Regions from separate parts of the Streptomyces sp. NPDC057950 genome, predicted to be linked through region 1. Evidence: predicted binding sites of a transcription regulator. Region 1 holds the regulator's gene; the other holds the start of a gene.

Region 1 (3,407 bases):
CTACTTGATGTGGGCCGCCGCGCAGGCCGTCTTGTACTTGGCCGTGCAGATCTCCGCGGCGGTGTAGATGTCGTCCTGGAGGACCGTCTCCTTGACGTTGTCCTTGGTGAGGGCGACCACGGGCACGAGCTGGGACGGGATCTTCTTGGTCGTGGGGCTGTCGACCTTGTCGCGGGTCAGCGCGTCGAACTCGATCCCGCGGCCCTGGACCTTGGCCACGGCCATCTCGGCGGCGGCGGTCGCCTCCTGCGGGTACGACTTGTAGACGCTCATGTACTGGTCGCCCGCGAGGATCCGCTGCACGGCGTCGAGTTCGGCGTCCTGGCCGGTGACCGGCGGCACGTTGCTGACACCCATGGTCTTCATGGCGTCGATGACCGCGCCCGCGATGCCGTCGTTGGCGGAGTAGACACCGGCGATGTTGTTGATGCCGATGGCCGAGATCGCCTCCACCATGTTTTTCTTGGCGTTGACCGGGTCCCAGTCCTTGGTGTCGTACCTCCGCGCGATCTCGACCTTGCCGTCGAGCACGGACATGGCGCCCGCCTTGAACTGCGCCGCGTTCGGGTCGGTGAGCGAGCCGTTCATCATCACGATCTGCTTCGTGGCGGCGGCGGTGCCCAGCGCCTTCAGCAGTTCCTTGGCCTGCACCTCGCCGACGAGTTCGTTGTCGAAGGAGATGTACGCGTCGATCGGGCCCTGCGCCAGGCGGTCGTAGGCGATGACGGGGATACCCGCGGCCTTGGCCTTGCGCACGCCGCCCGCGATCGCCTTGGAGTCGACCGCGTCCACGAGGAGGACGTCGACCTTGTCGTCCACCAACTCCTGGAGCTGGGCGTTCTGCTTGCTCGCGCTCTGCTCGGCGTTGCGGTAGACGACCTCGCCCTTGCCGTTGGTGAGCTTCTTGACCTGCTCGTCGATGATCGGGTGATCGAACTTCTCGTAACGGGTGTTCCCCTTCTCGGGGAGAAGGAGACCCACCTTGATGTCGTCGCCCTTGGTCGGGCTCGCCTTGGAGTCGCTGCCGCCGATCCCGTCCACGACCCCGCAGCCGGCGAGTGAGACGGCCATCGCGGACGAGGCCAGGGCTATGGCCGTACGACGAAGCCGGGTGTTACGAGTGTTCACATCAGGTGCCTTCCGGGCGAGGTAGCTGCATTGCGACCCAGGTGGCTGAAAGCCAACGCGGCGATCACCTCAGCGTCAAGGAGTAACCACTTAACGAGATGGCAACAGCGTTCTGTGTTCCCCAAGTGAACACGATGGGAAGAGAGTGCACCTCCACTTCCACGTAACGCCTGCGGCCCACCTCGTTCCCACACACCCCGTCAAGGCCGGACAACCCCCGCCCCCGACCTGCGGACTTGAAGGCGGCCGAGCATCACCGCAGCTCCGGACGGACGGCCGCGAGCCCGGCCCGACACGACGTGACGGCCCGCACCGGGGGCGCAGTGATCTGCGTCACCCATGAACCCGCATGTCGCGCGCATCGCACAACTCCGGCCGCAATGACCGTTTATGTCTCGCCCGCCCACAAAGGGCAGTTCACGTGAACGTCGCTTTGTGGGGCACACCGAAGAAAACGGACCGCGGCGTCCGCGGTGCGGACTTGGCCGATTCGGACCCCTCTCGCGACACCCGCGCGACCGGCCCCCACCGCGACGTCACCACCACCCGGGGACGGACCGTCGGCCTCACCGTTCCCGCCGGCAAACCCCTGCCACGTCGATCGCGCCGCACGGCCCCTCCCGCGGACGTCGGGTCCCCCGCGCCTCCGCGGACAACTCGACGGCTCCTCGGACCACTTCGCGCGACGTGCGCGGCCCCGGACGCGGACACGCGAAGGGGCCGGGAGGTGATCCACCTCCCGGCCCCTTCGACGATCGGGAACTACTCCGGCGACCGCTTCGGCCGCCACACCACCAGCGCGCTCGTCTGCTGGACCTCCTGGTACGGGACCAGGTCCCGCCGGTAGGAGGCGTGCACGGCGGCCTCACGCTGCCGCATGGCCGTCGCCGCGCCGTCCAGGGCCGACTCCAGTTCCACGACACGGGACTGGAGCGCGGCGACCTGGTTCTCCAGCTCGATGATGCGTTTGATGCCGGCCAGGTTGATGCCCTCGTCCTGCGACAACTGCTGGACGGTGCGCAGCAGTTCGATGTCGCGGGCCGAGTAGCGCCGGCCGCGTCCCGGCGTGCGGTCCGGGGAGACCAGGCCGAGGCGGTCGTACTGGCGCAGGGTCTGCGGGTGCAGGCCGGAGAGCTGGGCCGCCACCGAGATGACGTAGACCGGGGTCTCCTCGGTCAGTTCATAGGGGTTTCGACGACGGCCGTCCATCTGCTCATGCTCCCTTCGCGGCCTGGAACAGCTCCGCACGCGGGTCCTCGTCCGCGGTTGCCTCGCGATACGCCTCCAGGGCGTCACGCGCCTTGCCCGACACGTCCGTGGGGACCGCGACCTCGACGGTGACGAGGAGGTCGCCGCGGGTGCCGTCCTTGCGGACCGCGCCCTTGCCGCGGGCCCGCATCGTACGGCCGTTGGGCGTGCCCGGGGGCAGTTTCAGGGTGACCGGGGGACCGCCCAGGGTCGGTACCCGCACCTCGCCGCCGAGGGCCGCCTCCGCGAAGGTGACGGGCACGGCGACGGTGAGGTTGTCGCCCTTGCGGCCGAAGACCGGGTGGGCGTCCACATGGACCGTGACGTACAGGTCACCGGCCGGGCCGCCCCGTTCGCCGGGCCCGCCCTTGCCGCGCAGCCGGATCCGCTGCGAGTCGGTGACGCCCGCCGGGATGCGGACCTGCATCGTGCGGGACGACTTGGCCCGACCGCTGCCCGAGCACTCCATGCAGGGGTGCTCGGCGATCAGACCGCGGCCCTTGCAGTCCGGGCAGGGGTCCGTCAGCGAGAACCCGCCGCCGGAGCCCCGCGCCACCTGGCCGGTGCCGACGCAGGTCGGGCACACACGCGGTGTGCCGTTCTTGTCGCCGGTGCCCGAACATGCCTTGCAGGGCGCCTGGGACGTCATCCGCAGCGGGACCGTCGCGCCGTCCACCGCCTCGGTGAAGCTCAGCGTCACCTCGGTGTCGATGTCCTGGCCGCGCCGGGGCTGGGTCCGGGCGCCGGTGCCCGCGCCGCCGCGGTTGAAAAGGCCCCCGAAGACGTCGCCTATGCCGCCGCCGAAGCCGCCGGTCCCGCCGCCCGCTCCGCCCTGGGCGCCGCCTCCGAAGAGGTCGCCCAGGTCGAAGTTGAAGTTGCCGCCGCCCGCCCCGGGCCCCGGACGGAAGCCGCCGTTGCCGAAGAGGGCGCGCGCCTCGTCGTACTCCTTGCGCTTCTTGGCGTCCCCGAGGATGTCGTTCGCCTCGGAGATCTCCTTGAAGCGCTCCTCGGCCTTGGCGTTGCCCTTGTTG
Region 2 (3,407 bases), on a different contig from region 1:
TCCAGGTTGCGGACGCCCGCTTCCCGGGTGTACTCCCCGGCGAGCTTGCGCAGCGCGCTCTCGTCGAGCGTGACCTCGTCCTTCGCCAGACCCGCCCGCTCCAGCTGCCGCTGCAGCAGGTGGTCACGGGCGATGACGACCTTCTCGTCCTCGGTGTACCCGTCGAGCCTGACCAGCTCCATGCGGTCGAGCAGGGCCTCCGGGATGGCTTCGAGCACGTTGGCCGTCGCCAGGAACACCACGTCGCTGAGGTCGAGCTCGACCTCCAGGTAGTGGTCCCGGAAGGTGTGGTTCTGCGCGGGGTCGAGGACCTCCAGCAGGGCCGCGGCCGGGTCGCCCCGGAAGTCGGATCCCACCTTGTCGATCTCGTCCAGCAGGACCACCGGGTTCATGGACCCGGCCTCCTTGATGGCGCGGACGATACGGCCGGGCAGGGCGCCGACGTACGTACGCCGGTGGCCGCGGATCTCGGCCTCGTCCCGGACGCCGCCGAGGGCGACCCGGACGAACTTCCGGCCCATCGCGTGCGCGACGGACTCGCCGAGCGAGGTCTTGCCGACGCCGGGCGGTCCGACCAGCGCGAGCACCGCGCCGCCGCGCCGCCCGCCGACCACGCCGAGCCCGCGCTCGGAACGCCGCTTGCGCACGGCGAGGTACTCGGTGATGCGTTCCTTCACGTCGTCGAGTCCGGCGTGCTCGGCGTCCAGGACGGCCTTGGCGCCCTGGATGTCATACGCGCCGGTGTCGTCGGTCCGTTCGTTCCACGGCAGCTCCAGCACCGTGTCGAGCCAGGTGCGGATCCAGGAGCCCTCGGGCGACTGGTCACTGGACCGCTCCAGCTTGTCGACCTCCTTGAGGGCGGCCTCGCGGACCTTCTCGGGAAGGTCGGCGGCCTCGACGCGGGTCCGGTAGTCGTCCGACTCCTCGCCCTCCTTGGCGTCGCCGTTCAGCTCGCGCAGCTCCTTGCGGACCGCCTCCAGCTGGCGCCGCAGCAGGAACTCGCGCTGCTGCTTGTCGACGCCCTCCTGGACGTCCTTGGCGATGGACTCGGCGACGTCCTGCTCGGCGAGGTGCTCACGCAGCTGCTCGGTGGCGAGCTTCAGCCGGGCCACCGGGTCGGCGGTCTCCAGCAGCGTGACCTTCTGCTCGGTGCTCAGGAACGGGGAGTAACCGGAGTTGTCGGCGAGCGCGGACACGTCGTCGATGGCCTGTACGCGGTCCACGACCTGCCAGGCGGCGCGCTTGCGCAGCCAGCTGGTGGCGAGGGCCTTGTACTCCTTGACCAGTTCGGTGACGTGACCGGGCAGCGGGTCGGGCACGGTCTCGTCGATCTGGGTGCCCTCGACCCACAGCGCAGCACCGGGACCGGTCGTCCCGGCACCGATCTTCACGCGTCCACGGCCGCGGATCAGCGCGCCCGGGTCGCCGTCGGCCAGTCGGCCGACCTGCTCGACGGTGCCGAGCACACCGGTGCTCGGGTACGCCCCGTCGATGCGTGGCACCAGCAGTACCCGCGGCTTGCCGGGCTCCGACCGCGCGGCGGCCTGGGCAGCCTCCACCGCGGCGCGCACATCGGCGTCGTTCAGGTCCAGCGGAACCACCATCCCGGGCAGCACGACCTCGTCGTCGAGCGGCAGCACGGGCAGGGTGAGCGATGTGGACGTCGAAGCCATGATCTTCCCTCCGGCAGTCAAGTTGAGCTACACCGACTCAATGCACGTGAGTCCCCGATTGTTCCCCGGGGCCCGTTCGCTCTGAGCGATCACTCGGCCACCCCTGGGGCTACGGGAATCCGCACAGGTCAGCGCCGACCTCGACGCACCGATGGGCCGACGGGAGTGCACCCGGCCGGGGGCTCACCGCAAGAACCCCCTCGCGTCGCGCCCTGTTCCCGCGGGCCCCTGGGGGCGGCGGTCGGGTCCTAGGCGGCGAGGGTGCCGGGCGCCTGGGCAGCCCGGACGGCGGGGCCGGCCGTGTCGCGGCCGCCGCGTCCGTCCGCGCCGGCCCGGTGCCGGCGCCGTATCAGCGGCCAGGTCGAGACCCCGACCGCCAGGGACAGCAGGTGTCCCCAGTCGGTCATCGGATCCCGGAACGCGATCAGGTCGCCGACCAGCACCCCGGCGAAGCCCATCAGCACCGGCCAGCGCAGCCACGGCGTCAGCAGCCCGGCGAGGGCACCTACGCTCGCGGCGACACCGAAGCTGATGCCGTAGTCGAGACGGTGCAGGGAACTGCCGGGAAGGTGTCCGGCCAGCACCGACAGGCCGACGGGCACCTCGGTGGCCAGCGTGGCCACGACATGGCCGAGCAGGAAGACACCCGCCGCCCGCAGTCCGCCTATGCGCCGTTCCAGCGCGGTCAGGACGAGCACGAACCCGGCCGCGTACATCGACGCGACCCCGCCGGCGATCCACAGCGCGCTGGCCAGCAGCACCAGCACCGGATGGCGGGCGAGGTGCGCCACGTCCGTACTGGAGCCCTGCTGCAGGGCGTGGACGAGGGAGGGGGCCGCGTGGTCAGCGGTCACCGACACGACGGCGAGGACGGCCGCGTACCCGAAGGTGAAGGGTGTGCCGGTGGGGGTGGGGAGCAGCCGCCAGGGCCGCGGCACGCGTGTCCGGGCGAGGGCACGGGTGCGGGCGCGAGAGGCGGGCGGGCGGAGCGCGGATGTCTCCGTGACCGCGTCGCCTCGCTGCCGCGGCATGCCGTCCAGCACGGACGTGCCGCCGGCTTCCGTGTTCTCGGGCGTGGCGTCCGACGGGGAGGTCGTGGCCGCCGCGGTCGTGCTCCGGTCCAAGGTGGAGGGCTCCTTCCGTCCCCACCCACCCTTGGGTGTCCCACGCGCCACTGTCTATGACCGACGCCACCCGCGGGCGGATTCACAGCAACCCCTCACCCAGGAACGCCGCGCGGGCTGCCGGGGCGTGCGTGCCGCGGTGACGGCGGGCCGACGACACCGTGTCGCCGTCGCCGTGTCATACGTCGACGTGTCGCCGTAGCCGTATGTATGGAGGACGGCCGGTCGGCACCGGCCTCGCCGGGCGGACCCGCGAGGCGCGTACGCGGGGCGCCGGCCGCCCGGACACCCGGGGCGTGGGCCCGGACGGCGCGCCCGGGGAGGGGACGGCGTGCCCGGGGATCGGTGCCGCCCCGCACCCGGGGATCGGTGCCGCCGCGCCTCCGGGGCGGACTGCCAGGATGGGCGCCATGACGGCTCCGTACGACACCCCCGTAGTCATCGACCGCAGGGAAGGCCCGTACGGCGAGGTCGTGTTGCGGCGCCACGGCGCACTGCTGCAGATCATCGCCAACGGGTGCTTCCTGATGGACACCTCGGACGGCCGCTCGGAGCGGCTGCTCGTCGACGCCGCGTACGACGCCCTCGAGGGACGCCCGGAGCCGGACGT

Evidence for each region. The regulator HspR, encoded in region 1, represses chaperone genes until heat shock. The targets are predictions, from matches to a motif close to TTGAGNNNNNNNNNCTCAA.
Region 2: the regulator HspR is predicted to act here: its motif matches at 1,696-1,714, upstream of lon (endopeptidase La).

What each region holds. Positions count from the first base shown of each region.
Region 1 is NZ_JBHVPP010000015.1:76,495-79,901, forward strand. It holds gene ACFVTC_RS24410 (sugar ABC transporter substrate-binding protein) at 1-1,071, opposite strand; gene ACFVTC_RS24415 (heat shock protein transcriptional repressor HspR) at 1,891-2,337, opposite strand; gene dnaJ (molecular chaperone DnaJ) at 2,342-3,407, opposite strand, start outside.
Region 2 is NZ_JBHVPP010000035.1:37,502-40,908, forward strand. It holds gene lon (endopeptidase La) at 1-1,673, opposite strand, end outside; gene ACFVTC_RS39570 (rhomboid-like protein) at 1,922-2,797, opposite strand; gene ACFVTC_RS39575 (spermidine synthase) at 3,208-3,407, shown strand, end outside.